2 regions of the Rossellomorea vietnamensis genome follow, and region 2 is predicted to be linked to the other one. Evidence: riboswitches for the same ligand, from Rfam matches in the RefSeq annotation. Region 2 holds a riboswitch; the other holds the start of a gene.
What was found. Region 2 has a riboswitch for glycine ahead of N5C46_RS14930 (amino acid permease). Riboswitches for the same ligand answer to the same signal wherever they lie in the genome.

Region 1 (15,861 bases), 1.6 Mb from region 2:
TTTCGTTCACTTTCGGATTGTATTTCATCGTACAGGATCCAAGTGGATAGAAACCTGAGTCCACCCCGTGATTACGTTTGGATAGGGCCGTATAATGGCGCATGATATCGAGTTCAGAAACCTCCGGGAGCTCCGGTGCTTCTGTACGGATGTAATCTGATGGAATGAGCTCGGATAAATCTACCTGAGGTACATCCATTTCAGGTAAGCTGTAACCAATTCGGCCTTCTTTTGATAATTCAAAAATAAGAGGTTGATCTTGCTTATTCATGACAATCCCCCAATTCTGCTGCGAATGCATCAATTTCATCTTTGCTGCGAAGTTCCGTGACAGCCACCAGCATATGCTGCGTTAAGCTGTCATCCATAAGCCCAAGGTCATATCCACCGATCATGTCTTTTTCAAGTAGCTTTTGATTGATTTCTTTGACAGGCCTATTTACTTTTATGACAAACTCATTGAATGATGGTCCTTCAAACGCGACGAGGAATCCTTTCGCTTTTAAGGCTTCTTTGGCGTAATGAGCTTTTTGGATATTTTGAACGGCCATTTCTTTGACACCCTGTTTTCCGAGTGCCGTCATCGCGACGGATGCAGCGAGTGCATTCAATGCCTGATTGGAACAGATATTCGATGTCGCTTTGTCCCGACGGATATGTTGTTCACGGGCTTGAAGAGTCAAAACGAAACCGCGGATGCCATCTTCATCGACGGTTTGACCGACCAGGCGTCCAGGTACCTTACGCATAAGCTTCTTATTCACGGCGAAGTATCCGCAGTGAGGTCCACCGAAGGCACTCGGGATACCGAATGGCTGTGCATCCCCAATGACAATGTCCGCCCCTAATTTACCTGGGGGGGTAAGTGCGCCGAGCGCAAGGGGATTTGAGGAAACGACGAACATCGCTTTATCCCCATGTGCCACTTCCTCGATCGCTTTCAGCTCTTCTACACGCCCGAAGAAGTTAGGATATTGAACGATGACCGCTGCAATCTCATCACTCATCAATTTCTTAAGTTCTTCCACATCGGTTACACCATCCGTGTGCGGAATTTCCACCACTTCGATATACTGACCTTTTGCATATGAGCGCAAAACATCACGTGACTCTGGATGGACTGTGCTTGACACAAGGACCTTCTTCCGGCGGGTCTGGCCTGCACTCAGCATGGCTGCTTCTGCAAGAGCCGTTCCCCCATCATACATAGAGGAGTTGGCTACATCCATACCTGTCAGCTCACATATCATTGTCTGGAATTCAAAGATGGCTTGAAGCTCCCCTTGGGAAATTTCAGGCTGATACGGCGTATACGCTGTATAAAACTCTGATCGCGATAATACGTGATCTACGATGATGGGCATGTAGTGATCATAGACCCCTGCCCCGAGAAACGATGTATGACTTTTCAGGTCAGCATTCTTTGCTGCCATTTTAGTCAGTTCCTTTACCAATTCCGTTTCGGACTTCGCTTCTTTGATGTTGTAATCCCCTTTGAAACGAACCTGTTCAGGAATATCTTCAAATAGATCGTTAACGCTGTCTACTCCTATTTGTTCTAACATTTCCCTTTGATCCTGCTCTGTCATCGGTAAATAACGATGCTTCATGACCGTCATTCCTCCCCTATTTCTTTGGTCTTTTATAAAAAGGTGTTGATGCCACTTTCGCTTTAAGCTTTTTCCCCCGGATTTCAACCAATACTTCTGTATCCAGTGAAGTGAATTCCTTATTAAGCAATGCCAATCCTATATTTTTCTTTAAGGTAGGAGATTGTGTCCCTGTTGTGACTTCCCCTATTTCTTCTTCACCTGAAAATACTTTGTAACCATGACGGGGAATGCCGCGGTCGATCATTTCGATACCCACGATCTTTCGAGGGGCACCTTCTTCTTTTTGTCGTTTCAGTACTTCCTGCCCGATGAATGGAATCTCTTTATTCACTTTGACAGCGAATCCGATTCCCGCCTCGATTGGTGTGATCGATTGGGATAATTCCTGTCCGTAAAGGGCAAGATTCGCTTCAAAACGCAATGTGTCACGTGCACCCAGTCCGCATGGAAGGACGCCTCTCTCCTTGCCGGCATCCAGGATCGCCTTCCAGATCGCAGCCGCATCACCTGCATCACAGTAAATCTCGAATCCGTCTTCCCCTGTGTAACCTGTACGGGAAATGAGTGCGTGCTTTCCATCTATACTCACTTCGGTCTGAAATTTAAAAAACCCGATGTCACTCAATGCATGTTCATTTGTGATTGTTTGTAAAACCTCTTCGGCAATCGGACCTTGTAGTGCCAATTGCGCCATATGTTCAGAAATATTATTAATTTCAACTTCTTTTGTCTGATGTTCTTTCAGCCATTTGAAATCTTTATCTATATTTGCTGCATTGACAACAAGCAAATAATCATTGTCTTTAATTTTATAAACAAGTAAATCATCGACCGTCCCACCGTTTTCGTAGCACATAGCCGTATACTGAGCTCCTCCGTCTTTCACTTTGGAAACATCATTTGTCATCATTTTTTGTAAGTAGTCAAGAGCCCCTTCACCCTTCACTTCAATTTCTCCCATATGAGAAACGTCGAATAGTCCTGCCCGGGATCGTACCGCTTCATGTTCTTCCTTAATACTTGAGAATTGCACTGGTAAAGCCCAGCCACCGAAGTCGATGGTCTTTCCTCCATACTCTTTGTACACTTCGTATAAAGGTGTTTGTTTTAACTCTGACATGACTTTTCCCCCTTTATCTTCCTTACATGCATAATCCTTAACCACGTTTTATCCCATGAAAAAAGGACAGAAAAACCCCTTTTCATAAAGAAGGTTTCTCTGTCCTTGCACCTGAAAGTTTACCGAAGAACGGCTTTCCCCTTTGGTGGTTTCCTGAGTCGGAAACACTCTCCAGAGTTGCGTCCAACAAGAGTCTTTTTGCCTGAGAGATTCACACTTTTACGTGCTTGCTCCTTCGGCGCTGTATGCACAGTCTCTCCCCTTGTCATCATTCGCCAATATTCCTTGAAACAATTGGTCATACTAGAAATATACAGAAGAAATGTTGTAAATGTGAATGTTCGGATTTTCGAGTTTTTCTAACAATTGAAAATCTATTTTCATCCTACCATTAAATACGAGTTTTGAGCAATCATTTTTATAAGAATTAAGGAGATGTTTTTCAGATGAATGTTGAAGTTATATTTGATGAAGAGTGGGGAGAGGGTCTCGAGAATTTAATCGAAAATGATGGGCCATGGGGGAACTGGGAACTTTATAAGCTCGCCATCGAATTCGAGCATCATCTTGCAATTCCGAACTTTGAAGGCCTGCAGGCTCCGAAACATTTGGCAAACGTCACTCCTCTCCCTCATCAGCTGGAAGCAGCGAAACAGGTTGTGGAAACGATGAATGGAAAAGCCATCCTTGCAGATGAAGTCGGACTCGGGAAGACGATCGAGGCAGGGTTGATATTAAAAGAGTACATGATTCGGGGTTTAGTAAAAAAAGTATTGATACTTGTTCCCGCTTCCCTCGTTTCTCAGTGGGCGTATGAATTGAACAGCAAGTTCTTCATTCCCGCCGTACCCCAGAGAAAGAGCTATGTATGGGATCAATGTGACATCGTGGTCTCTTCCATGGACACTGCTAAAAGAAGTCCTCACCGGGAAAAGGTGTATGAACAGGATTATGACCTGGTGATCATTGACGAAGCTCACAAACTGAAAAATCATAAAACAAAAAACTATGAATTTGTGCAGAATCTAAAGAAGAAATTCTGCCTGCTTTTGACTGCCACGCCCATTCAAAATCGTGTTGAGGAAATCTTTCATCTTGTTTCCTTATTAAAGCCGGGGCATCTTGGAAATGAATCGGGATTTACGGACAGATATAAAAAAGGAGATCGTTCGCTTCAGGAGGATGAACATTTAAAGAGCCTCATTAACAAAGTGATGATCCGTAACCGACGTGGTGATACTGGTATCGAATGGACAAAGCGACATGTGAAGACGGTTTTGATCGATTTCAATGAAGCCGAAAGGAATCTGTATAACAGTATCGATCTGCTCAGGGGGAGATATGATGACTGGGCCAATTCAAGTTCCTTCTCCCTTTTGACTTTACAGAGAGAAGCATGCAGCTCACGTGAAGCTGTTTTTTACACCCTGAAGAATATGCTTGAAAAGAAGGAATCACCTACACCCGCCTTCGAACAGATGATTGGGACACTGATGAAAAAAGTAGAAAATGTCACGATGAACTCAAAGGCTCAGAAAGCATTGGAAATCGTACAATCCATTAATGATAAGGTGATCATTTTCACCGAGTACCGGGCGACACAGCTTTATCTTCAATGGTTTTTGAAGCAGCATGGAATCAGCTCGGTCCCATTCAGGGGTGGATTTAAACGTGGTAAGAAAGACTGGATGCGTGAATTATTCCAGAAGCATGCCCAGGTGCTGATCGCCACCGAAGCCGGCGGGGAAGGAATCAACCTTCAATTCTGCCATCACGTGATCAATTTCGACCTTCCCTGGAATCCCATGAGGCTTGAGCAGCGAATAGGCCGTGTGCACCGCCTCGGGCAGACGGAAGATGTCCATATCTATAACTTTGCAACAAAGAATACCGTTGAAGAACATATCCTGAAGCTTCTGTATGAAAAGATCAATCTCTTTGAGCGGGTGATCGGTCAATTGGACGAAATCCTGACGCGCCTTGATTTCAGGGATTTTGAAGAGCATGTGACAGACATCCTTTCCTCCTCCCGTACAGAAGGGGAAATGAAGATCAAAATGGAAAATTTGACGAGTATGATTCAATTCGCCGAACAATTAAAGGAGGAGAAATCAAATGCAGCAACACGAAATTCATCGATTTCTTGAGAGGTACTTCGTCGCCAACGGCTGTGATATGGTTGCGAACGTCAATGGATATATGACCGTACAGCTGACAATCGATTTGGATAAAGAGCTTATGAACCGTCCGTTCTACTGGCATTATCTTGAGAAGACAGGTGGCACACCAAATCCTATGACATTATCTCTCGTCACGAATCCCGACCAGGCACCGGAAGATATGAAAGGAGAACCGATTCACTTTGGTTCACCCCGGCTGCATCAGATCTTTCATTCGACGCGAAATCTGGCAGGGTATATCCGACTGTATGAAAACCGGTACACACCAAGCGGACAGCAAACCCCGCTCCACCCTTGGCTGGGCCTGAATATTAAAATATCCTATCAATCCAATCGAAAGAAAGACAGCATCAAAAGCATCGGATTAAACCTGATCAACGGCGTCATAGAAGAGGACTTTCATTCATCATTATTATCCAGAAACCTGACGCCGAAGATTCCTGATTTCTCATTCACTTTGACACCGATCATCAAGCCGAAAAGCGGAGTGAACCGGATTCAGGCTTATCTTTATGAAGAAATTAAAAGGGAGCCCGTTGAATGGGCGGAACAAGCAAGGAAAACCTGGGATGAGGACCTTCAACTTCTGAATCATTTCTATGGAGATCAGGAAGAAAAGCCTGAATCTTACTTTCTTGAACAGCAGGCGTTAAAAGAGCAGTATGAACCGAAAATCACCATTGAAGTTATAAACGGCGGGATTTTTTATCTGCAGCAGCCAAAGTGAGGATTCAGGGGGAGGCAAACTTTGTTTCTCCCCCTTTAACTATCAAAAAAAGGACTACCCTAAAGGTAATCCTTATCCACTATTTATTTTTTTTGAACATGATCATGAAAGCATATGGAATGATGCCGAACCACCTGAAGAGAAATGGTTCACGCTCATTCTTTCTCTGCTTTTTTAATGTCTTACGTTCATGGGGTGATTTTTCATAATGCTGGACAAATGTTTGTGTTATGAACTTAACATAATCATTTACTGACATAAAAGCACCACCTTCCGCTTTTATCAGTATTCCCATTAGAACGGAAATTATACAGCCTAACTCTTGATATAAGGCACTATCGCTTGAACCACATTATCTACTGATTTATGATCTGTATGAATGGTTACTGAGCTCCCTTCTTCATACAGGGGAAAACGACGCTCGAAAAGCCCCAATAATTTGTCCTTAGAATTATTTAATACCAGAGGACGATTCTCATCCCCTTCAAGTCTTTCCCATAGTGCATCAAAAGTGCATGTTAAATGGAACACAGAGTCGTTCTGCTTTAGAAAATCCCGATTCGCCTTTTTTTCCACCACTCCCCCACCAGTAGTGATGATGGCTTCTTCACTTTGTAATTCAAAGAGCACTTTCGTTTCCAGATCCCTGAAATATGATTCACCATGTTGAAGAAAGATATCTTTGATTGCCTTTTTTTCTATCCTTTCAATGTATTGATCCATATCGATGACCGGAAGATCCAGTACGCCTCCAAGGCGTTTTCCGATTGTCGTCTTTCCTACCCCCATAAAGCCAATAAAGAAAATCGGTTTCATAATCTACTCCCAACGTATGATTTGTTTTGTTTCCCTATTATACACAACCGTCGCAGGAAGAAAAACCTTATTATCACGTGAAAATGTCACTTCCAATTGGACTTCTTGCGGGTTTAGCATCTCACTGATGGTCATGACATCACCAAAATTGGTACTTACATTCCCTGAAGGATGGGGTCCATTCTCGATTTCCAATAAGATCGCGCGGGAGACACTTATATTTCTTTCCTGGATACTCTTCATATTAGAGAGATACTGATATTTACTTATAAACAAATCTTTTGACGCAAGTGCTAAAACAAGGACAATCATCAATAGGAACAGTGTATACGGGAGAATGAACCCGTTATTGTTAAGGAATGGCTCCTCCCCCCTCAATCGCTGAAAAGGAGAAGAAGTTCCCTTCCACTTTTTCCCCGCCTTCAAATTCAAGATCCATGTGCACCCCCTGATCGATGACATTAAACTCAAACCCATCCACTGACTGAAGGACGATTTCATGACCTCTATTATTCACCCTCCTTCTAATGGACTGATTATATTTTTCATACATTATCGTATCCCCATCCATGACGAAGGAGATCTGATTGGGCAATACATTTACATCCTTTGCTTTCCTCAATTCATTTCTTACACTCTCATGGAATAAATTCCATTCATAATAACGGGGAGGGACCAAATCTCGCTTGATCGTCGAAAAACCTTTCATCATCAGGGGAATACTGAGGGAAATCATACAAAACAAACTAAAGCTTAACAGAGCCTCAATCAATGTGAACCCCTTCTCATCCATCCGCCCCGACACACACTTCACGGATAGTCCCTGCGTCTTCATCATAGCGTACACATGCTTCACCACTCCCCCCGTTTTCCCAAATGAGCTCATACCCGACCCCCTTATAGATTCTTGAATGATCGACAAACTCATGTGTAACGATTGCCTCCTCCACCCCTTCCCGAAGGAATTTCAATGCTTCCACTTCACGTTGGAGCTTTTGAAGCCCGGACGCATAATGAATGAGCAAAGGGATGAACAAGCCGCATATCATGAGGACACAACTAAACGCTACGAGTGTTTCCGGTAATGAGAAACCCTTAGTATTCCTGTACATAAAATCTCCCTTGACCAATTTGGAACATTAGAAACAAGGTGACATCGCCCATTTTAAAATTCACCCTGCCAAATCGGTTTGTATTCCCATCGGGATAAAAGGTGATTTCCTCCAGGCTGTTCGTTGAATTGATCACTATGCCGGCAGGCAGCTCTCTCGAAACAATCGTTTGTCTTGCGTCCGTTTTAGCAACATATTTATTTGTAAATGGATAAAAAGTAAGGAAGAGAGGTGTTTGATGATTGATACTGTAACTCTGGATCTGGTAGAGGTCTGATTCGAGCTGCGAAATGAACAGTTCCTTTTCAGTATGATCTTTCAAAGGAATGATGGAGAAACCAACCCATGATAATAAAATGGTAAAGATCAATAAGGCGATGAGCATTTCAACGAGGGTATAACCCGCTTCAGCTTTTATCCCTTCATTAATCAGCAGCTGTCACCACCTTCCCTTCAGCATCGATGGAGATGGCCCTTCCGTCGGGACAGGCTTTATAGTCATCATTCAGATAACCATCAGTAACCAGTGTATCAATGGTCACTGGATCTGTATTCCCATCCATTTTATACGCTTCAATCTGGCCTTCCACCATATGAACGAACGCTTCACATCCCTTAGAATTGATGGAGTTACTCTGATTTGTGACATTCGGGATGGTGATAAAAAGCAAGACGGAAATGACGAGCAAAACGATCATCATTTCGATTAGGGTGAATCCTTTTTCATTTTTGAGCATAATTTTCCTCCTGGGTATGGATTTCTTTTAGATTCCCTGCATCATCTGAAAGAGTGGCATCATGATGGAGAAATAGATCGCCATGATGAATAGACCGACAAAAGTAAAGATGGCAGGCTGGATATACTTGAGAGAGGCATGCGTTTTCTCTTCTAATTCCTGAAAGCAGATCTCACTGTAAATATGAAGTTCCTCTGATAATCGCCCGTTCGTCTGCCCATGCTGGATAACGAAAGACAACTCTTCCTGGAAAAAAGGCATCGTGGAAAAACATTCATGAAACGGACTCCCGGCTTTGAGTTGTTTGATGCAACGGCTTGAAATGTATTGTAAGGTGGGACGGAATGATTGTCTTTCGATAATGAGGAGGGATTCCGTGATGGATACACCGCTTGAGAGCAGAAAGCTTAATTCCCTTGAAATAAAGTGGGAATGACCGAGCTTCATATAAGTGGAGATCAATGGTATTCGACATAAGACAACCGAGAGCTTCACAGAGGAAATTCTCTTTTTAAAAAGGAAAAAGAAGATTGTAAGGAGCAGGAGAAACAGTAATCCTGCACAGAAAATCATGGGGAAGTTCTCAATGAAGTGTAAAAGATACGTAAGCTTGGCGGATGGTTCATAGCCCATCGAGGAATAAAGGGACTGAAACCTTGGAAATAATACCTTTCGAAGTAAGACCATCATGATGATGGATATGAAAATTAACATGAGCGGGTATTGAAAGACCTTTTGCAATTGCTCCTGATTTTTTCTTCTTTTTATGAGATAGCTTCCTGCCTCAGACAGGGTATGTCCCATTTGGCCATGATGCTCGGCGAAAAAAATCTGTGCGCTGACATGAGCGGGGATGTTGAGTTGTTTATTCATCACGGAGGAAATGGACTCTCCTTTTTGAAGGGAGCCGATCAATCTCTTTTTTAATTTGATGGTTTTCTTTTCTTTGGGGAGCAAGAGAAAGTCGATGGCTTCTGTAAAGGAATAGCCTTTTTGAAGGAGGTCACCAAGCCTCTTCAGAAATTTACCTTGATCATCGCTTTTCTTCATGAACCCATTTCCTATATTCATGTTCTGAAACAAATCCGAGTGCCACCCCCTTACAAATTAAAGCCTGCAATGTATGGTACTGATGTTCTGCCCTCTCACCCTTCGCTTCCTTCAATACTTCCTTCAATGCACTACCCGTAATGATCTCATAGACAGATGCCCTGTTTCGGTTCTTCCCTCTAAGACATTGACCGCCACATTCCGCTTTGCAGATCGGACAGAGGAGCTTCAGCAATCTCTGAGCAGATACAGCGAGCAGCGTCTGTTCGATATCATGCCACTCGATTCCCAGTTCCATCAAGCGATATATCGCCCCTTTTGCGTCCCTTGTATGCAGGGTGGAAATCACCAAATGACCAGTGATAATAATAGAACCATGCCCTTAATTGCATATAAATATAAGTAGGAGGGAATTGAGTTGCATCCTTCCATAAATTTCATTTCTTTTTTCAAAATAATCCCTCCAAAAAAGACAGCCCTGAGGGCTGCCTTTATAAGAAAATGAGCTTTATCCTCCTAATGCAAGGGAGAGAAGGTAGAATCAATCAATTAAATTTACATCTTTTGCTTCTTGTATATAGACATCCCCAAAGTCATTATAGAGTTCTAGCATTTCAGTCCCGTAATCCCCTGCAGTGATTAAAGTAGCCATTTCTTCATTTTCTAAATACAAGTCTAATTCGTTTTTGAAGAATATCATTTTCGAAAGCGTTTTAGTGTAGGCATCCAATGAATCCTCAAAGATTGTTACACCACCAACATCTGTCATTTTGTCTTGAGTACATTCAAGACCATTCTCAGCTATTTCAATGCTTTCAATAATTAAATCACGTTCTACAACATATTGATCATTCTCAATCCGAAGGGCTTCCTTGAATTTATTATAACTATCAGGAATATATCCATGACATTCAGATACGCCTTCAAGAAATTCATTATCAACTGCAGACATATTGTTAACAGCCTCAGTTTTAGAAGTGTCATTGTTATCCATTTCTGAAGTATCTGCTGAACTTGATTCGATTTTCTTAGGGTCTTCAGTTGTTTTTGAATTTATTACTTCAGATTTCTTTACTTCAGATTCAGATTTCTTTACTTCAGATTTAGGCTCTTCAACAGTATTAGAGCAAGCAAAAAGAGGAAAGCTCATAAGCAAAATAATTATTAGTTTTTTCATCATTATTTAATACTCCCAATATTCAGTTTTTAAAAGAAAATAGTTTTCTCTTTTTTAACTAAAAAAAAGATATTTACTTTACTCTTTGAGACATCTCTTTGCTCAATTCCACAATCTCTCTTTGAGCTTCTAGTTTATTTTGCAACTTAGCAACTTCAAAATTTAATTCTCCATTAATTTTTGCTAATTCTTCGTTTTCTTTCTTAAAATTTTTAATGATTTCTTCATTCTCAGCATCATATCCTGTTTCTCTTACATACCGAAGAATAAAATAAGGAATGAAATAAGACGTAATCAGTGAAACCGTAAAAATAAAACCAGGCATATCTAAGTATAAAACGATACTTGAAAAGACAATCATAAAGCCAAAACTTAGTAAAGCATTTGTAATCCTAACCAAAATTCATTTCCTCCTTGAGCATTTATAACTAACTAATTCTGCACCGCAATAAATTATTCCTACATTTTCCCAAAATAAAAAATAACCCATAACAACTTATTTAGTGGTATGGGTTATTTTCACATTAGAATTTGAGCAACACTTTAATATCTTAACTTTTTTATTTAAGACGATTAATAAAAAAATTTAAATTCCGAATTGCTTCCTACAACAAACCTGCATTTCAGGGGGTTAAATTTGGACAGCATTTCAGTAAAAATACACAAAATATTTTACATATATATTTGTAATTTTTGAAGGGTTTTTTTGTTGTTCAGCGAATTACTTACAAAGGGAAAGGAGGGATATAATGAAGAATAAAATCAGATGTCATCACTGCAAGGAGTTCTACCAACCACAAGATAAAGTAGCACTTAACTACGCAAACACAATTTTACACTTTGATTGCCCGGATACTGAAAACCTTCCTATTATCGATGAAGGGACTTTCGAAGAAATTGTAAAAAGATATTCATTTTTTAGCGATACCTTACTCAACTGATATTTCATTTAGATAAGGTACGCTTGCCAAAAAGAAAAGCCCAACTCAATTGAGAGGGGCTTATGCTTATTAATTATTTTTATCAATAAGTTTCTGAAGTAAATCATTAGCTTTTAGTCTTGCGGATTTAGTTTCTTCTACTAGAACCCTACTCGACTGAATTTCATTTTTTTCTGAAAAAGTAAGCTCTAGGATATCCCCTTCAACAGCTGGGAGTATCTTTTCTTTATCTACAATTAATTCCTCAGATTCATCAGACCTTAAAAGAAGAGTTGCTTTCTCCCCTTCAATTTGATCCAAAGTATAAGTTTTAGTATTCACTTACTAACTCCCCTTGAGAATTATATAGTCGAGCCTTATCCCCTGAATTATTCCAGATATAAGCTCCTGTCCATTTTAAGTAAGTAGGCGGATTGTTAACCGCATTTGCTCCAGATGTTATATTCACAGTTTTACCAGCCTTTAGAATAAAATTGTCAGGAAAATGATATGTTTGATTTCCTTCCACGCTTACAAGACGCCAACCTGCCATAGTAATGTCACCGGTACCTTTATTTTTCACCGTAACTATCTCAGTTTCTAAATTAACACCTGTTAAGGACACGTTTGCAACCGGTTCTGGAGTTGGCTCTGGATTAGGGTTTGTTGGCTGTTGACCAATATAGATATATCCCCCATCATCCGACATCTCAATTGTACCGTTTACTGTGGAAATCAAATCGACACCATGGTTCACAAGTCGATTATACACCTCACTATGTGGATGTCCATATTGATTACCTTTACCATAGGATAGAATTCCAAAAGTAGGATTTACTGCTTCTACAAAAGCTTGTGATGTACTTGTATATGATCCATGATGACCAACCTTTAAAACTTCAGCATCTAAGTCGTATTTCTGAATTAGACGGTCTTCAACGTTTACTCCAGCATCACCTGTTAATAGATAGTCTATTTCATCATGAGAAACCATAAGAACAATACTGGCGTCATTATTATCAGAGCTATTAGAGCCACTATTTAGCACCTTTACATTGACAGTCGAATCTAATTCGATGCTATTCCCTTCCTTAGCAATCGAAAAAGGAATATTCTTTTGATCAATCAATGATAAATAATCTAGATAAGTCTCTGAAGTATGGGATTTACCACTATCTAAAACCTTACCTACTGGAAACTCATTTAATACATCAATCAATCCACCAATATGATCTGCATCTGGATGAGTAGCTACCATAACATCAATTTTCTTTACTCCCTGAGATTTAAGATGATTAACTACCACATCTCCAACTGCTCGCTTTCCACCATCTACAAGGACAGTTTTTCCATTAGGCATTTTAATGAAAATGCTATCCCCTTGTCCTACATTAATGAAATGAACTGATAGCTTTCCTGGCGTATCGTAGCCAAGCCCTCTTAAAGCATTATCTGATACTGCATTTACTCCACCCAATACAAATGTATTCAAGGTTTTGTCTTTCAAGTAATTTTTTGTCTCAGTTGCTGCTGTCTCAGGGTGAACTAATAATATTTTAGCATTTAGCTTTTTAGCTAATCCCGAAGCTGCAACTGCATCAGGGTAATCTTGTTTTGACGAAGAAACAGATACACCTCGAACTAATATAATATTATTTGAATTAGTGTTCAGATTTTTTGCTGCAGCTACACTTGTAGCATACCTATTTACTCCGGAGATACGATTTACTCTAATCCCCTTCGCTTTTAACTGTGTTTCAACATTTCCCGAAATAACCCCTGCGCCTCCATAAATATCTACTTGTTTAATAGTTGAAGGCAATTTTATGCTTAACTGATCTTTTTCAGTTAAATAAATTGGGGTCTGATTAATAGATGATGCAGCAGAAGCAGAGAGAGCATCGGCAACAGTGTAGCCATTAGCAAGAATCGCCTTAGTTCCTTTAGAAGTTCCTGCGACTTGATTTATCTTAGATGCTGTTTCAAATCTATTATTCCCTGCAACTCTTTGAACATTATATCCTTTTGATTTAAGCGAGTTTTCTATTTTAGTAGAAATAGCGGCAGCGCCACCCATTAGATAAACCTTCTTGGTACCCAAACGTTTAAGCTCATCTTCGACGGACTTATCTAATTTAGTCGGATATGTAAGCAAGATCGATGCATCCTTAACCCCTGCTAAACTTGCTGCAGCTAACGCATCAGCAGGGTTATCAGCTCTTGCTAACACAACTGCTTTTTCAGAGGATGTTAGCCCATTCGGCCATCCTTCTTTTGAAACTCCGATAGCTGTATCTAATCTTGTAGTTCCAGAAATCCTTTTGTAATCACCAGCTGCGTCAGTGGTAAACGGAGAAGCAATAATACTACCTATGACTAATAATAGAGAAAGGAAAACAATCGATAACTTCTTCATACAATTCCTCCTTAAAATGGAAAATACTATATAATTCTATCACACTGGTATAATTAGGGAAATAAACTTCGGAGATTCAAAACGTAAAAATTGAATTGAAATTTTATTCAAGAGCAATCTAAGGGGATAACTAAAAAATATATGGGTGTGGAATATGAAAACAAGTGAATTATTATCAATTAAATCAGATTTAAACAGGTTGAAATTAAAACTTATTAATATGGGGTTATCTTTAGAGGACATAGCTTATTCAAAAGAGGATGCACTGTCTGAAGTGTTGGAGTGCATTCTTACATTAGATGAAATTGATTCACTTATAAGATTCGAAAGTAAGTACGAGGTTTAGATTCACATATTTAAATGTAAAATAAATGAAGAAGCCCATCTCAAATGAGAAGGGCTTTGCTTATAAGCCATTGAAGTTCATGTTGATTATCAATATTCTCTTTTCTGCTCTTTTTTATTCATATTAAACCTACCAGAAAAAAGGGAAATCCCTACTCATATAGAAATAGTACAATAGAGGTGGTGGAGTAAGTGAAGCACGTTGCAGAAATAAAATTGGTGATTGACGAGAAACAAGTTCATAAAAGGAAGGAGTTTCACTCCAGGGCCAAAAATCACATTCCTTATTGGATTGATAAATGGATCAAAGAGATAAAAAATGAGAGGGGTTTACCTGAAGTTGAAATTATAAGTGTAACGATAGATAACAAAAATGACATTACTGAAAAGGTATTGAACCTTAGAAAATAAAAGGCCCTCTCCACCAAGAAGAGGACCACAAAAAAGCCATGAAGGTTTGTACAGGCGCTCCTTCATATTTTCACCAATGATAAAGTAACATATTCATTATTTTCCTAAATAAGAAATAACTTTTTTACGGGTATCCCATCGATTGGCACCAGAAAGATCAATGACACGATTTGTCTTTTTCTCCAATCCTTCAGTTGGTCCACCAACTACCATGAGTTCATTGATCTTCAGTTTTTCATTCGCAAGAGATTTTCGGTTATAAAGTCCACATTTCTTCTCATTCGCTAAATCGTACCCCACGCTTATGTCTGCATCTGAATAGACTACTACTGCCATTTTAATCATTTCTTCTTCCTCCTTTTGCTGTGGATTTGCAACCACTTCAATATATTTCTTATTAAAAAATCTGCATAGTGCTCTTGCTTGAGCTTCAGCACATCGCTCGGCGTAACCTGGATCTAAGAATATTTTTTTAAAGTCATCAGGGTTTGTCATAAAGCCATTTTCAATTAAACATGCAGTCATCTTTGTTTCTCTGACAATGTGTAAGTCCGTCCAGCTGCCGAGTTCACTTTCGTGATCTCCGTTTCCATGAGTATCGAATCCCATTTTTTCATATTCTTCAATTAAAAGCTTTTGGAGTCGCTGAGATTCAGGATGATTATGCCAAGCAAAGACGCAGATACCCTTTATTGATTTATTCCTATTTGCGTTTGCGTGGTTTGATATAACTGCATCCACATTTTCCGCATTGTAAAAGTCAGTACGCCTGGTCAGTGAAACTTCTGGTTTATTTGGCTGTTGGATTCTCTTTTCTCCAATACCACACCTCTTTAAATGTGCCGATAAAGCTAAAGTCACTCTTGAATTGAATGAGTGCTCTTCATAGATCTTTCCGTTCACAATGACCCCTTTTCCACCAGTTCGATCAAACGTATCACTTCCATGCCCCGTGTCGTTACCAAGTGTCGTCATTTACATTCTCTCCTTTCAAATTAAAAGAACTACCTTAAAAAGCAGCTCTTATTTCTTCATCACCTTTTGTTTCTTGAGTGCATTCTCTTTTAATCGATCGCGCACATGAGTGTTCTTCCATATGGCATAAACGTTCAATACAAGTGAGGCTGCCGCAGCAGCCATGAATACAAATGCATCAATACTTGTTTGGTTGAACCAATCAAAGCTAACCCCTATTGTTCCAAGAAATAAAAATACGGAGGTCAGAAAACCTCCGAGC
Region 2 (15,861 bases):
TTTCTTATATAAAATATAGATCCATCCCGCAAGAGTGTCTCATCGGGAGATTCGATTTTGTCGTTTCAGAAGAAGGTATGAAACTATTGGAATTTAATAGTGATACCCCTACATTCATAAAAGAGCTCTATTTCGTAAATGAAAAGGTATGTCAGTATTTTGATTGTCCAAACCCGAACGCGGGAATGGAAGAAAGATTAGCCAGGGAGTTGAAACGGGGTCTCTTATCTTCCTGGAAGTCCCTTCGAAGAAAAGGAGACGCAAAAATCGTCTTCACTTCTCATGCCGATCACGAAGAAGATTACTTGACGACAAAGTATATCCAGGAGCTTTCCGGCGTCCCTTCAGAATATGTCAGTCTGGATCAGCTGCAGATTCGGGATGATGGACTTTATACTCCAAGCGGAGAGCGGATCGATGTCTTATACCGGCAAACCTATCCCGTCGAGCATCTCGTCGATGATCAAGATCCACTGACCAAAGAAAAAGTCGGTCTGGAAATGATGCAGATGGTGTTGGATAGAAAGCTTGCCATCTTGAACCCTCCCTCCGCCTTTTTACTGCAATCAAAAGGGGTGCAGGCACTCATATGGGGGCTGCATGAAGAGGGAAGTCCCTTTTTCACCGAAGAAGAACATCAGTGGATCGGACGCTACTTCCTTCCAACCTATCTGGATCCCGAACCCTTCGAAGAAAGCGGGATGACCTACGTTCAGAAACCTGCATTCGGCCGCGAAGGAGATACGGTCAAGATAATGGAAGCGACAGGGAAGGTCCTGTTGGAAGATAAAAATGAAACCTATAAACAAACCCTCCCTGTCTATCAAAAATTTTGCCCCCTTCCTGTCTCGGTCATCACGACCGATGAAGGGAAAAAGGAAGCAAGCTTGATGGTCGGAAGCTTCATCATCAACGGCAACCCCGGCGCCATCGGCATACGAGCCGGAAATGCCATCACCGATAACGAATCATACTTTCTGCCTGTAGGAATACGGGAGAATTAAAAAGGAGAGAAACATATGCAAATCATTACAAGTGACGCCCTACTCAGCTTTCTGGCCCATGTCGGTACCGGCCTTGGACTCATGCTCCTCGGAATCACCGTCTTCGCCTTCACCACCAAGTTCTCAGAAGCGAAGTTAATCAAAGAAGGAAACATTGCCGTAGCACTGAAGTTATGGGGTAAGGCCATCGGGCTCGCCATCGTCATCTACACGGTCTGGGCGAACAGCCTGAACCTCCTAGACGCGTTCATCTGGGGACTGATCGGAATCGCGACCCAGGTCATCGCCTACTGGATCATCGAGTACGTCCTCACCCCGCGCACGAACTTAGCCAAGAAAGTGGAAGAAGGAAACATCGCCATCGGATTCAGCCTATTCTCCGCAGCTATTGTTGTCGGTTTGGTTGTGGCGGCTAGTTTGACTTATTGATGTTATTTGAGGTGGAGGTCTGCTGCTGGAGCGGTAATGTGGCTCTGGTGGCGGGTCTTTTTTATGTGGTGGGGGTACATTTAGACGAAATCCATTTCCTCATCCCCCTACTATTGCCCACATTATTCCCCGAGAAATAATTTTCGACAAAAAAACCAAAAAAACTGTTGCCCTCGACAATCATACTGTGATAATATTAATTTCGTTGTCACGAAAGAGGCTTTGATCAAGCCTTGGATTCGTGTTTATATATACTTAGAGAGCCATTAGCTCAGTTGGTAGAGCATCTGACTTTTAATCAGAGGGTCGAAGGTTCGAATCCTTCATGGCTCACCATTTTTTACGGCCCATTGGTCAAGCGGTTAAGACACCGCCCTTTCACGGCGGTAACACGGGTTCGAATCCCGTATGGGTCATATTTTATTTCCTTAGACTGCTGGTTTACTAGGTAATACTATATGGAAATAGAATACATATTTTTTTGCAAGAGCAAAGTAAGGATAGTTATTTTGACTATCGTCAAAAAACTCTGGTCCGGTAGTTCAGTTGGTTAGAATGCCTGCCTGTCACGCAGGAGGTCGCGGGTTCGAGTCCCGTCCGGACCGCCATTTACATATCTGATATTCATGAAATGGAAAAGGGTTTCGATAAGCGAGAAGGTCGAGGAAGCGATCGAAGGAACACCGGAGCGTATTTTACATACGTGAGGATGTGACTGAGTGAGCTGACGAAGAGATTCGAAGCTTAGCGGAAGCCGAAAACTATTTGGCTCAGTAGCTCAGTTGGTAGAGCAATGGACTGAAAATCCATGTGTCGGCGGTTCGATTCCGTCCTGAGCCATCACACAAAAAGTACTGCGACGACTTAGACTCTCGTAGTACTTTTTTATTATGCCCCTGTAATATTCATGTAACATAAAACATCGAAAATCCTCTAATTTCTACCAACCCTATTTCAATCGAAAATCCATCCTTAGACCCATATCATTCCCATTATGACGCGGATCATCGCCCAAAAGTTGAAAGTGTATTTTCAGATAAATTATACAGTTATATTACAATCATGATTCTGCGTCCCGGTTTTCGTCGAATTATGGTAAATTAGTAAAGTAGCAATTTTATAGAATTCGACTAAATTAGGCTTAATGAACTACCGTTAACTGGGATTTTTGCTTTAGTTTATAGGAGGCAAGTCAATGAGTTTTGGAGAGAAGTTATTACCCGTTTTAGACAAATACAAAAAACTTAATATTCGACATAGATCAAGTCAATTAGTGAAGAGAGTAGGGATTACAACACTTGCTCTTACCACATTAACCTTTTCTTCTGCTGCGGCTGCGGGATCTGAAGAAGATTTACAAACCATCTATCATGTGTACATGGGTAGTGAGTATGTAGGTGCCGTTACAAGTCAGGACGAAGTAAAGGCAGTATTAGAGGAGAAGCTTGAGAAGGCTCAGAAGGAATACAGTGATTACCAGGTTGATTTTGATCATGAAGTAACGTACATACCTGAGAATGTATTTGAAGCTTCCAAAACAAATAATCAACAAGTCATTGAGAGCTTAAACCAATCTGTAGCAGTCGAAGCAAATGCATTTGCTTTGGTTGTTGACAATAAGCCGGTTGCTTATGTGAAAGACGAACAGGCGGCTGAAGAAGCTTTAAAAGCCTTTAAGCTTAACTATGTTTCCGAAGAAGAGCTGGCTGAACTAGAGACAAGGAAAAAAGACTCTTCCACTACTTCTTTACCCGCTTTAAAAGAAAATGAAACTCGTTTATTAGAAGTTTCGTTCAAAGAGAATGTAGACGTTAAAAAGGCCCAGGTGAAACCGGAAGAAATGATGTCCCCTGAAGAAGCGGCTGATTTTCTTAAAAAAGGTGCGTTAGAAGAGAAGAAGTACAAGGTTCAAGAAGGCGACTCTCTTAGTACGATTGCCGAAGATCATCAATTGACGACCGGTACTTTACTCAAGTTAAATGAAGGCTTGAAAGAGGACGACGCGCTTAAGGTGGGTGCAGAGTTAAACGTTACTGTATACGAGCCGCTTGTTCACGTACTCGTTAAGAAGGAAGCAAATAAGATTGAAAAGATCGCTTATGATAAAGAAGTTGAAGAAGACTCTTCTATGAATAAGGGCGATACGAAAGTGAAGCAAGAGGGTCAGGATGGTGAGAAATCCGTTACCTTCGAAACAACAGAGGTAAATGGTTCTCAAATCTCTAAAAATGTAAAAGAAGAAAAGAAATTAAAAGATCCGGTGAAATATATTGTGGTTAAAGGGACAAAAGCCATTCCTTCACGAGGATCGGGAAGTTTTGCATGGCCGACGAATGGCGGATATATTTCTTCCAAGCAGGGACAACGATGGGGGAAAATGCATAAGGGCATCGACATCGCCCGTCCAAGTGACCGTACCATCAAATCCGTTGATAATGGAAGAGTCGTATCAGCAGGCTGGGACGATGGCGGTTATGGAAATAAGGTCATCATTGATCACGGAAATGGATATAGAACTCTTTATGCTCATTTAGACTCCATCTCTGTTTCTGCCGGACAAACGGTTGAAAGAGGACAGAAGCTCGGGATCATGGGCGAAACGGGTGAAGCAACAGGTGTTCATCTTCACATTGAAATCTTCAAAAATGGATCATTGATTAATCCATTGGATGTATTGTAATTTTATAGAGGGAATCAAGCAAGGGACTGACACAATCATTTTATTTGTCAGTCCCCTTTGTTATATTTAGATTATAATCAACAAGCATTGAAATAAAGGGTATGATAGAGTTAAAGATGAATTAATATGGAGAAAGTGATAAATTTAAAGGAAGAATCCTATACTAATCACAACTTTATATGATCCATTACTTTTTTCTAAAGGAGATCAATCGATATGGAAAAGAAGATATTAGTCGTTGACGATGAGAAACCAATTGCAGATATATTACAGTTTAATTTGAAGAAGGAAGGATATGAGGTTCATTGCGCATATGATGGCGATGAAGCGGTGAAGATGGCGGAAGAAATTAAACCGGATCTTGTCCTTCTTGATATCATGCTTCCGAATCGTGATGGAATGGAAGTGTGCCGTGAAATCAGGAAGAAGTATGAAATGCCGATCATCATGCTGACAGCGAAAGACTCTGAAATCGATAAAGTATTGGGACTGGAGCTTGGGGCGGATGATTATGTGACTAAACCGTTCAGTACACGTGAATTGATTGCCAGGGTGAAAGCCAATCTGCGACGCCACCAGCACGGGGCGCAGCAAGCTGTTGAGGATGAAAATAATGAAATCACCGTCGGATCCTTAACGATCCATCCGGATGCCTACGTTGTTTCAAAACGGGGAGAAACAATCGAATTGACGCACCGTGAATTCGAGCTCCTTCATTACTTGGCGAAGCATATCGGACAAGTCATGACCCGTGAGCATTTACTTCAAACAGTGTGGGGTTATGATTACTACGGGGATGTACGTACAGTCGATGTTACTGTCAGACGTCTTCGCGAGAAAATTGAAGATAACCCAAGTCACCCTACCTGGATCGTAACACGTAGAGGAGTAGGTTATTACTTACGAAATCCTGAACAGGAGTAATATGTAATGAAGAAAGTTGGCTTAACCCGTTCGATTCATTTGAAATTTGTTCTGATCTACGTCCTGCTCATCCTTCTCGCCATGCAAATCATCGGGGTTTATTTTGTGCGGGAACTGGAGCAGAAGCTCGTGGAGAACTTTAAAACCTCTATTACCAATAGAGTGAACTTATTAGAATATACCGTAAAAGAAGCCATGTTGAAAAAAAGGACCGAGGACGATCCCACCCTTCAGGAGGATATATATAGGATATTGGATGATAGCAGTAAAACGTCCGATATAGCTGAAATCAGGGTCATCAATAGCCGAGCCAGGATCGAGGGGACCTCTGATCCCAATAATCAAGGTCTCGTCGGTCAGATCAGTGCGGAGAAAGAGGTTAAAAAAGCCCTTGCACTCGGATTTGGTGACGATGATATCTACCTCGATGATAAGACAAAGGATCGGATATGGGTATACACCAAACCGATTGAATCCAACAACGAAGTCATCGGGACTATCTATATCGCCGGAGAAATCGAAACCGTTTATGATCAAATGAGTGAAATCAATAAGATCTTTACGAATGGGACCATCATTGCACTGGCGATAACGGCTGTTTTGGGTGTCCTATTGGCCCAAACCGTTACCAGACCCATATCGGATATGAGAAAGCAGGCCTTAGCCATGGCAAAAGGTAACTTCTCGAGGAAGGTAAAGGTCTACGGATACGATGAAATCGGTCAATTGGCCATTACGTTCAATAATCTGACGAAGCGTCTTCAAGAAGCCCAGGCAACGACTGAGGGGGAACGAAGGAAGCTTTCTTCAGTGTTGTCTTATATGACCGATGGGGTCATTGCGACTGATCGGAAAGGCCGGGTCATTCTCATTAATGATCCTGCTGCTGATATGCTGGATGTTTCACGTGAAACAGTCGTTTCCCAACCGATCGTTTCGTTGTTGGGACTGGATGAAGAGTATACATTCGATGACTTATCGAATGAACAGGACTCTATCATTTTAGATTATAGTACAAAGGATAAACCGTATATTTTACGCGCGAATTTCTCTATTATCCAAAAAGAGACGGGCTTCGTGAATGGTCTTATAGCAGTCTTGCATGATATTACGGAACAAGAGAAGATAGATTTAGAGAGACGGGAATTTGTCGCCAACGTTTCCCACGAGCTCAGAACTCCTTTGACGACGATGAGGAGCTACCTGGAGGCACTGGCAGAAGGAGCATGGGAGGATAGGGAAATAGCCCCCCAATTTCTTGACGTGACCCAGAACGAGACTGAGCGGATGATCCGTCTCGTCAATGACCTCCTCCAATTATCGAAAATGGATAGCAAAGACTATCGTTTTAATAAAGATTGGGTGGACTTCATCCTGTTTTTCCATAAAATCATCGATCGTTTTGAAATGACGAAACATGTAAATGTAACATTTAACCGCTTCTTGCCGGATAAAGCGATGTTCGTAGAAATTGATCAGGATAAGATCACTCAAGTGCTGGATAATATCATTTCCAACGCATTAAAGTATTCACCAGAAGGCGGCACCATTACCTTTACGGTGAAAGAAAAAGAAGGATTCATCGAGATCAGCGTATCCGATCAGGGGTTAGGGATTCCGAAAGATAATCTGGAGAAGATTTTCGAACGTTTCTATCGTGTGGACAAAGCCCGTACGAGACAAATGGGCGGTACTGGATTAGGGCTTGCCATTGCGAAAGAAATGATATCAGCACACGGTGGCGATGTGTGGGCGAAAAGTAAAGAAGGTAAAGGGACGACAATCGTATTTACCCTCCCATATGATTCCACACAAGAGGATGAATGGTCATGAATTATGAAAAAATTAAATCGATAGTCTTAACCGTACTTGTTTGCATAAGTGTCTTCCTTACCTTTAATCTGTGGACCTATTCACCAAGTTACGATACGATCAACAGTGACGGAGCTTATGATGTTTCAGTCGGGGAAAAGCTGAAGGATAATGAGTTGAATACCCATCTGATTAAGCCGTTTAAGCTCTTTTATCATGGGCGGGACAAAACAGTCGGTACAACCAATCAGACCGAAATGGATAAAGTGACCGAGCAACTTGGAAAGTGGTCTCTTTTCGAAATAAAAAATGTATCAGATGAGTATAGTTTTCAAGAAATCAATACTCTTATTCAAAGTGAAGACAAGTTTGAACTTGTATTTCCAGATATTGTTCCCTTATCGGTTTTTAGTCAAGGATTGAATCTCGAGGAAAAAAATGTTTCCACGGCTTCGTTTAATCGGATTATCATTGATTTGAACAACGTAAATCGTGAGACTGGTTCCATTTTCTTTATTACGGTAAGTGACGATAAAGAGGAGAAGGCAGTGTATGAGAGTCAGGTGAGCCTTGCCAGCCTCGATACATTTAAACGAAATTTCGTGCAAAGAGCGTTATATAATAGTGTTTATCGTGAATATATAAAACAGCCGATAAATGATAGGAAAACCATTTTTCTGCCAAAAGATCCCGAGGATTATGTCAGTTATTATTACTACACGGAATTAAGTTCTCTTGAAGAATATAAACAGGCGCTATTCAGTGATCCCAATAGTGTGAATATGGGTTCTGTGGACGATTTGGTGACGTTCATGGACGTTTCCTCCATATTGACGGTGGATAAGAATCACAATACCTTCTCGTTCGTTAACCCTTCTGAGGAGAAAGATGATGGATCCTCACCTGCCATGCTCGTACAAAAGAGTATGGAGTTCGTCAATGATCATGGCGGTTGGACAGATGATTATCAACTCTTTTCTATAAGTCCTTATGAAAATAAAATTGTTTATCGCCTTTTTCTGCAAAACCACCCTGTCTTCAACGATAACGGGATGGCTGAAGTTTCCCAAACATGGGGTCAGAATGGTATCAATAAATACAATCGGCCATACTTTAAACTCGACTTCTCGTTTAAAGACACGGCTGAAGTCCTGTTACCATCAGGATCTTCCGTCATCTATGCTTTGAATCAAGTGGATGGGATCGACCTTGATTATGTAGAGGATATTGCCGTTGGGTACAAAATGACAAGGGACCCAAATGAAAGCAGAAAGCTTAATTTCGAACCCTCCTGGTATTATAAATATGACGGTAATTGGATGAGGTTATCCGTCGATGACAAGGAGGGACTGTAAATTGGATTGGAGTAAAACGAAAAGCATTTTCATCATTGTTTTTCTCGTATTAGATATCTTTTTGATGTCCCTCTTTATTAATAAAGTGTCTGAAAGTAACCCGGAAACACTTAGTCAGGCTACTTTTGAGGAAAAATTAAAGGCGGACAAAATTAAATACCCAAAGACACTTTCCCAGGATCCAACGGAAGAAAAATATATCCAGGCTAAATCAAAGAAATTCAAGGATGAAGATATCAGTATCTTAAAGGACCAGGATGTTACCGTTATTAACGAAAGTACGATTCATTCTACGTTGGATGAACCTGTTCCATTAGATAAGGATTTTTCACCGGACGATTTAAATGACTTCATGGAAAACCAGGTCATTGATGGTGATAAGTACAGTTTCTGGGCTTACAACACGGAAGAACAGACGATCACGTATTATCAGACGTATCGGGGAAGGCAGTTATTCAATAACACGAATGGAAAGATCGTCCTTACCGTCAATAATGATAATAAAATTGTATCGTATAAACAGTCCATGCTTGAGGATCTGAATGAGTTTGGAGAAGATAAATCCATCATTCCTTCCTTCGTAGCATTGCAGGGCCTTTATACGAACCAAAAAATCAGTCCGGATAGTGTGGTTCATAAACCGAAATTGGGGTATTGGACGTTCCTGTCCGAGGAATCCCAGGTCCTTGCACCAACCTGGCACTTTGTCGTGGAATCAGGGGATAAAGAAGAAGATTTATTTATCAATGCCGTAGAAGGACAGATTGTAGAGGTCACCAAACCGGAAAAAGAAACATTGGAGTGAGAGATATGACGATGCATTTTAGTGTACTTGCAAGCGGCAGTACGGGAAATGCGATATTTGTTGAATCGGAGGAACACTCCTTTCTTGTCGATGCCGGATTGAGCGGCAAGCAGATGGAAGGATTGTTCAGTCAGATCGACCGGAAGATTGAAGATTTGTCGGGGATTCTGGTCACCCATGAACATAGTGATCACATTAAGGGGATCGGTGTATTGGCGAGGAAGTACAAGCTGCCGATCTATGCGAACGATAAGACGTGGAACGCCATGGACGGTCTAGTGGGGAAGATTGATACAGAGCAGAAGTTTACCTTTGATATGGAAACGGCCAAGCACTTCGGGGGATTAAGCATCGAGTCATTTGGGGTATCACATGATGCTGCAGAACCGATGTTTTATATTTTCCATCATGGGGATAAGAAGCTTGTTCTTGTCACCGATACAGGGTATGTAAGCGATCGGATGAAAGGGATCATCTCGAATGCCGACGCTTATGTATTTGAAAGCAATCACGATGTAGGGATGCTCCGGATGTGCCGTTACCCTTGGAATATCAAACGCCGGATCCTGAGTGATTACGGTCATGTATCCAACGAAGACGCGGCCATTGCCATGAGTGAAGTGATGGGTGATAACACTAAGGGTATTTACCTGGCTCATTTAAGCCTTGATAACAATATGAAAGATCTCGCAAGAATGAGTGTCACCCAAACACTCGAATCAAAAGGAATCCTGGTAGGAGAACAAATCGATCTATTTGATACGGATCCTAAAGTACCAACACCTTTAGTGGCGATTTAAACCGATTCAAATGTTTATGATTTCTCTGATAAAGGTATGAAAAAGGTGAGGACTTCTGTCTTCGCCTTTTTTGTTTACATAAATAGTAACCTAATAAATTTCTTACCATCTTTTCATCATTTTTTAATTTAATCTGACTATAATCGGGCTTGTAAAGATAAAATAACAAAAGGAATAGCTGTAAGAAAGGATGAAGACGCAATGGGATATTATGATGGTGATCATAATTCTGAAGGCAGGACTGGCAGGCAAAAGGGAAATCGGGGAGGAATGTTCCTGGCGGGGCTGTTGGGAGTCGTCCTTGGGGCAATCCTCGTAATCGTAGCCATTCCTCAGCTGACGAACTTTGATATATTACCTTATTCGGTCCAACCGGATCAAGATTTGAAAGAAACCGATCAGACGTATCATAATGGAACTACCAAGAATGTGTCTGTCAATGTGACGACGGATGTGACGAAAGCCGTTGAAAAGACCGGGGACTCCGTGGTCGGAATCACGAATATCCAATCCCAGAGCTTCTGGGGTCAGGGGGGTGGCCAGACCCAGGACCAGCAGGCAGGAACGGGATCAGGGGTCATGTATAAAAAAGAAGGAAAAACGGTCTATATCGTGACGAATAATCACGTTGTGGAAGGGGCTGACCAATTGGAGGTCACCCTCGCCGACGGTACAAAGGTGCCTGCTAAACTCCGTGGTACTGACGTTTGGACAGATCTTGCCGTCATTGAAATCGATGGAAGCAAGATCAAGGATGATGACATTGCCGAGTTTGGAAATTCGGATGAACTGAAAGCGGGTGAGCCTGTCATCGCCATCGGGAACCCACTTGGACTTCAATTCTCAGGTTCCGTGACGCAGGGTGTTGTATCAGGTGTGGAGAGAACGATTCCTGTCGACATCAATCAGGATGGTATGGAGGATTGGAACGCAGAGGTTCTGCAAACCGATGCAGCCATCAACCCCGGGAACAGCGGTGGGGCCCTCATCAATATTTCAGGTCAGCTGGTCGGGATCAACTCCATGAAAATCGCCCAGGAAGCGGTAGAAGGAATCGGACTTGCCATCCCGATCAATTCTGCTCGACCTATCATTGAAGACCTTGAGCAATACGGAGAAGTGAAGCGTCCTGCAATGGGTGTGACACTGGAAGATGTCAATCAGATTTCAGCCTATCACCAGCAGGAAACCTTGAAGCTACCGAAAGATATCCATTATGGTGTGATGATCAGACAAACTGTTCCGAACTCCCCTGCTGCTCAAGCTGGTTTGCAGGAGCTTGATGTGATCACTGAACTTGATGGTGAAAAGGTCGAGAATGTAATCGACTTGAGGAAGCATCTATATAATAAAAAAGAAGTGAACGATCAAATGAAAGTGACCTTCTACCGGGATGGTAAGAAGAAAGAAGTCACGATGAAACTGACGGATGAATCCCGATTATAGAATGTGGATAAAGTGAAAAGCAGGAAGGCAATGCGCCCTTTCCTGCTTTTTCTTTACATGATATGATGATTGTGGATAAGTATATAAACTACATTTAGGGAGGAAACGACATGATTTACTGCTGCTTGGAGCATGTAGAATTGGCCATGGATATTGTCGTCGATGAGCATGAGGTAGCGCCTCAACTAACGGAACTTTCTGAAGATGAGAAGTTATCCACAACCTGTGAATATTGTGGGAATAACGCCGTATATATAGTGGCGAACTAATATTCCCATACCATATAAAGATAGGTATTGTGGATATGTGGATAATTTCTGTGGATAACGTGTTTGTAAATTGTTTGTAAAGCGAGTGTGGATAGTGAACATCACAATAGTAACGGTTGGAAAGCTGAAAGAAAAATATTTAAAACAGGGCATCGGCGAATATGTGAAGCGTCTCGGTGCGTACGCAAAAATCGAAATTGTAGAGTTGGCAGACGAAAAGGCACCAGAAGTATTGAGTGACTCCGAAATGGAGCAGGTGAAGAATAAAGAAGGTGAACGGATCTTAGCGAAGATCTCACCCGATCATCATGTCATTGCCCTTGCCATTCAAGGGAAAATGCGTTCTTCAGAAGACCTCGCCGATAACCTGGACAAGCTTGCAACCTACGGTAAAAGCAAAGTGGCGTTTGTGATCGGAGGATCATTGGGACTTAGTGATGACGTGATCAAAAGATCCAATGAGACGCTTTCTTTTTCGAAAATGACTTTTCCTCATCAATTGATGAGGTTGATATTGGTGGAGCAGATTTATCGGGCATTTCGGATTAATCGGGGGGAACCGTATCATAAATAATCCCTCCTGTTGACAAAATCCACAACACCCCTTAAAATTATCAACTATTCGACAGTGAAACGTTAAGCGAAAAATATAATTAATAGAAAGCTATGATTGCTATGGATCATCCCATGGCAGGAGCAGCTTCTGGAGAGACCGCGGGAGATCCGCGGCGCCGAAGGGTTCATTATCTCAGGCAAAAGGACAGAAGAGTATCGGATATGTATTTGGCGTGCAGGTAATATTTATTATTAGCATGATAAATTGTATTTGTTATTCTTATGACCACGAGATTGGAGCCCATCCAATCTCTTTTTTTGTGCTTATTTTTACTGGTTATGAGGAGGAGTTAAAGTTGGAACAACGAGAATTAAAGAGGGATCTATCAAACCGGCACGTTCAGCTGATCGCTATCGGGGGGACGATCGGTACGGGACTATTCTTAGGTTCCGGCAAGGCGATACAGCTTGCCGGTCCCTCTATCATCTTGGCTTACTTGATTGTGGGTATTGCCCTGTTTTTCGTAATGAGGGCGCTTGGGGAGCTGTTGTTATCGAAAGCCGGGTTTCAATCGCTGCCAGACATTGCGGAAGAGTATCTTGGACCCCGGTTCTCCTTTGTGACGGGTTGGACGTATTGGTTTTGCTGGATCATGACGGCGATGGCCGATGTGATCGCTGTTGGTGTTTATGTGAAATATTGGTTTGATATCCCGCAATGGGTCCCTGCCCTCATCTGTGTCATCATATTGTTGGGACTGAACCTATTAACGGTCAAGCTGTTTGGGGAATTGGAATTTTGGTTTGCTTTAATCAAGGTCATTACAATCCTTGGGTTAATTGCCCTTGGTGTCATTTTGCTGGTGACTGACTCGGGAGTGGTTACGGTTCAAAACCTGTGGGAGCATGGCGGATTTTTCCCGAATGGAATATCAGGGTTCCTCCTTGCTTTCCAAATGGTCATCTTTGCCTATGTCGGTGTGGAATTAGTCGCCGTATCGGCAGCGGAAACATCGAATCCGAAGAAAAACATCCCGTCTGCCATCAATAAAATTCCTTTGAGAATCTTATTTTTCTACGTTGGAGCTCTTACCGTCCTCTTGTTCATTAATCCATGGATGGAACTGAATGCGGGAGAAAGTCCGTTTGTGAAAACATTTAGCTTGGTCGGAATTCCGCTGGCGGCAGGCGTCATCAACTTTGTCGTTTTAACATCAGCGGCATCTGCCTGTAATAGCGGGATGTTTTCTACCAGCAGGATTCTGTATCATTTAAGTAAAGATCATCAGGCATCACCTCGTTTTGCCAGACTGAATCAAAACCATGTTCCGGGTAACGGGTTATTCCTATCCACACTGGTTATTTCTGCAGGGGCTCTATTAAGTAAGCTTATACCGGAACAGGCCTTTGGCATCGTGACGACGATCAGTGCCATTTGCTTTATTTGGGTATGGGGCATCATTCTGATCTGTCATATTAAGTATAAAAAAACCCGTCCGCACTTACACGAGAAATCGTCATTTAAAGCACCGTTCACTCCTCTGATAAATTACGTGGTGCTAACATTGTTTGTGGGGATCCTTGTGATTATGCTTTTTTCCGAGGCTACTCGCCCAGCCTTACTGTTGACTCCTCTATGGTTCATTCTCTTATTTATTTTGTATCGGATGAGGAGCAAAAGATAACGCTCATTGTTACAATGGAAGTAAGACGAAAATCACTAGGGGGAACGAGATCATGACATACAATAAAGTCCGATGGGGAATCATCGGCTGCGGAGATGTGACAGAAAAGAAAAGTGGCCCTGCATTTCAAAAGGTAAAGAACTCAGAGCTTGTTGCCGTCATGCGGAGGACAGGTGAGCTGGCGAAGGATTATGCTGAAAGACATGGGGTAGCGAAATGGTACGATGATGCTAATGCCCTGATTAACGATCCTGATGTGGATGCAGTTTATATTGCTACGCCGCCAGGCTCACATAAGGAATATACGCTGACGGCAGCGGCTGCTGGGAAACCTGTTTATGTGGAGAAGCCGATGGCACGTACCTTCAATGAATGCAATGAGATGGTGGCTGCTTGTGAGGAAGCCGGTGTCCCTTTGTATGTGGCATACTATCGCCGGGCTCAGGAACGCTTTTTGAAGATAAAAGAATTGCTTGATCAAAATGCAATCGGAGACGTTCGTTTTGTCTCATCGACTCAGTATCAAACAGCAGGTGAAGACGTAAAAGGGTCAGATCAATTACCTTGGCGTGTTCAGCCTGAGATAGCGGGAGGTGGCTTGTTCTTCGATTTGGCCAGCCATACCCTTGATATACTTGATTTTCTACTCGGACCGATTCAAGAAGCAAAAGGTTTTGCTTCCAATCAAGGGGGATTTTACGAGGCGGAAGATATCGTGACGGGTACATATCAGTTTGAATCCGGCGTTCAAGGTGTTGGGACATGGTGTTTCACGGCTTTTGAAAATGTGGATAAGAATGAAATCGTCGGAAGCAAAGGGAAAATCAGCTTTTCTACATTTGGAGATGATCCCGTCACATTGACGACTGTCGAAGGAAAAGAGCAATGGAGTTTTGATCGGCCGCTTCATGTCCATCAGCCGCTTGTCGAAACCATTGTGAAGGAGCTGACCGGGAGTGGCGTTTCGTGTACGAGTACTGGAGACTCTGGTGCACGTACTAACTGGGTAATGGATAAGATTGTAGGGAATTAGCAGCCTGCTGCTATAAAGCATCGGTAAAAAAAGAGAGAGGTGCATTGGTTAGCTCCTCTCTCTTTTTTCATTACTTTTATTTACTTAGACACAGAAAATCCTTCCGCATCTTTCACTGCATCCGCATATTCATCAAGCAAAGCACGGACTTCATCGGTGGTCTCTGATTCCATCAGGCGATTTCGTAACTCACTCGCTCCCCTGAATCCACGTACGTAGATCTTAAAGAAGCGGCGAAGCGGTTTGAATTGGCGTGGCTCAAGTTCTTCCGAATACTTATCATGAAGATCGAGCTGCAGGCGAAGAAGATCGAGCAATTCCCCACTCGTATGGTCTTTCTTCTCCTTTTCGAAAGCGAACGGATTATGGAAGATCCCCCGTCCGATCATAATGCCGTCCACACCGTATTTCTCCGCAAGTTCAAGTCCCTTCTCTCGGTCAGGGATGTCTCCGTTGATCGTCAGTAATGTATGAGGGGCGATTTCGTCACGAAGCTTCTTGATTTCAGGAATCAGCTCCCAGTGGGCATCCACGTCACTCATTTCCTTTTTCGTGCGAAGGTGGATGGAAAGATTGACAATGTCCTGTTCCAACAAGTGTTTCAGCCAGTCGTGCCACTCCTCGACTTTTGTGTAACCAAGTCGTGTTTTCACACTGACGGGAAGTCCTCCTGCTTTGGCTGCCTGGATGATTTCCGCTGCGACATCCGGTCGGCGGATCAGGCCGGATCCTTTTCCATTCGCTGCCACATTGTGCACCGGACATCCCATGTTGATGTCGATTCCGCGAAAGCCCATTTTAGCCACACCGATACTCGTTTGACGGAAGTATTCAGGTTTATCACCCCAAATGTGAGCGACCATCGGCTGTTCGTCTTCCGTGAACGTCAGACGCCCGCGTACGCTGTCCTTTCCCTTCGGATGACAGTAGCTTTCTGTATTCGTGAACTCTGTAAAAAACACGTCAGGTCTCGCCGCTTCACTCACCACATGACGAAAAACGACATCGGTCACGGCTTCCATCGGTGCCAGAACAAAAAATGGCTTAGGCAACTCATGCCAGAA

Region 1: another riboswitch for glycine. It lies ahead of gcvT (glycine cleavage system aminomethyltransferase GcvT); the one in region 2 lies ahead of N5C46_RS14930 (amino acid permease).

The regions. Positions count from the first base shown of each region.
Region 1 is NZ_CP104558.1:4,497,962-4,513,822, reverse strand. It holds gene gcvPB (aminomethyl-transferring glycine dehydrogenase subunit GcvPB) at 1-271, opposite strand, end outside; gene gcvPA (aminomethyl-transferring glycine dehydrogenase subunit GcvPA) at 264-1,610, opposite strand; gene gcvT (glycine cleavage system aminomethyltransferase GcvT) at 1,627-2,733, opposite strand; glycine riboswitch at 2,914-3,005, opposite strand; gene N5C46_RS23175 (DEAD/DEAH box helicase) at 3,180-4,880, shown strand; gene N5C46_RS23170 (YqhG family protein) at 4,849-5,640, shown strand; gene N5C46_RS23165 (YqzE family protein) at 5,720-5,899, opposite strand; gene N5C46_RS23160 (shikimate kinase) at 5,956-6,456, opposite strand; gene comGF (competence type IV pilus minor pilin ComGF) at 6,809-7,342, opposite strand; gene N5C46_RS23150 (type II secretion system protein) at 7,242-7,568, opposite strand; gene comGD (competence type IV pilus minor pilin ComGD) at 7,552-7,953, opposite strand; gene comGC (competence type IV pilus major pilin ComGC) at 7,994-8,323, opposite strand; gene comGB (competence type IV pilus assembly protein ComGB) at 8,333-9,355, opposite strand; gene N5C46_RS23130 (ATPase, T2SS/T4P/T4SS family) at 9,339-9,704, opposite strand; gene N5C46_RS23125 (hypothetical protein) at 9,897-10,535, opposite strand; gene N5C46_RS23120 (hypothetical protein) at 10,606-10,932, opposite strand; gene N5C46_RS23115 (hypothetical protein) at 11,282-11,473, shown strand; gene N5C46_RS23110 (DUF3006 domain-containing protein) at 11,543-11,794, opposite strand; gene N5C46_RS23105 (cell wall-binding repeat-containing protein) at 11,784-13,868, opposite strand; gene N5C46_RS23100 (hypothetical protein) at 14,023-14,214, shown strand; gene N5C46_RS23095 (hypothetical protein) at 14,406-14,624, shown strand; gene N5C46_RS23090 (N-acetylmuramoyl-L-alanine amidase family protein) at 14,721-15,599, opposite strand; gene N5C46_RS23085 (PTS mannose transporter subunit IID) at 15,648-15,861, opposite strand, start outside.
Region 2 is NZ_CP104558.1:2,872,141-2,888,001, forward strand. It holds gene N5C46_RS14855 (glutathionylspermidine synthase family protein) at 1-1,004, shown strand, start outside; gene N5C46_RS14860 (DUF350 domain-containing protein) at 1,020-1,433, shown strand; tRNA gene N5C46_RS14865 (tRNA-Lys) at 1,694-1,769, shown strand; tRNA gene N5C46_RS14870 (tRNA-Glu) at 1,778-1,849, shown strand; tRNA gene N5C46_RS14875 (tRNA-Asp) at 1,965-2,041, shown strand; tRNA gene N5C46_RS14880 (tRNA-Phe) at 2,201-2,273, shown strand; gene N5C46_RS14885 (M23 family metallopeptidase) at 2,629-4,113, shown strand; gene yycF (response regulator YycF) at 4,330-5,037, shown strand; gene walK (cell wall metabolism sensor histidine kinase WalK) at 5,044-6,870, shown strand; gene N5C46_RS14900 (YycH family regulatory protein) at 6,867-8,204, shown strand; gene N5C46_RS14905 (two-component system regulatory protein YycI) at 8,206-9,009, shown strand; gene N5C46_RS14910 (MBL fold metallo-hydrolase) at 9,015-9,809, shown strand; gene N5C46_RS14915 (S1C family serine protease) at 10,011-11,255, shown strand; gene N5C46_RS14920 (CxxH/CxxC protein) at 11,366-11,524, shown strand; gene rlmH (23S rRNA (pseudouridine(1915)-N(3))-methyltransferase RlmH) at 11,619-12,098, shown strand; glycine riboswitch at 12,218-12,298, shown strand; gene N5C46_RS14930 (amino acid permease) at 12,436-13,764, shown strand; gene N5C46_RS14935 (Gfo/Idh/MocA family protein) at 13,817-14,797, shown strand; gene N5C46_RS14940 (tRNA dihydrouridine synthase) at 14,878-15,861, opposite strand, start outside.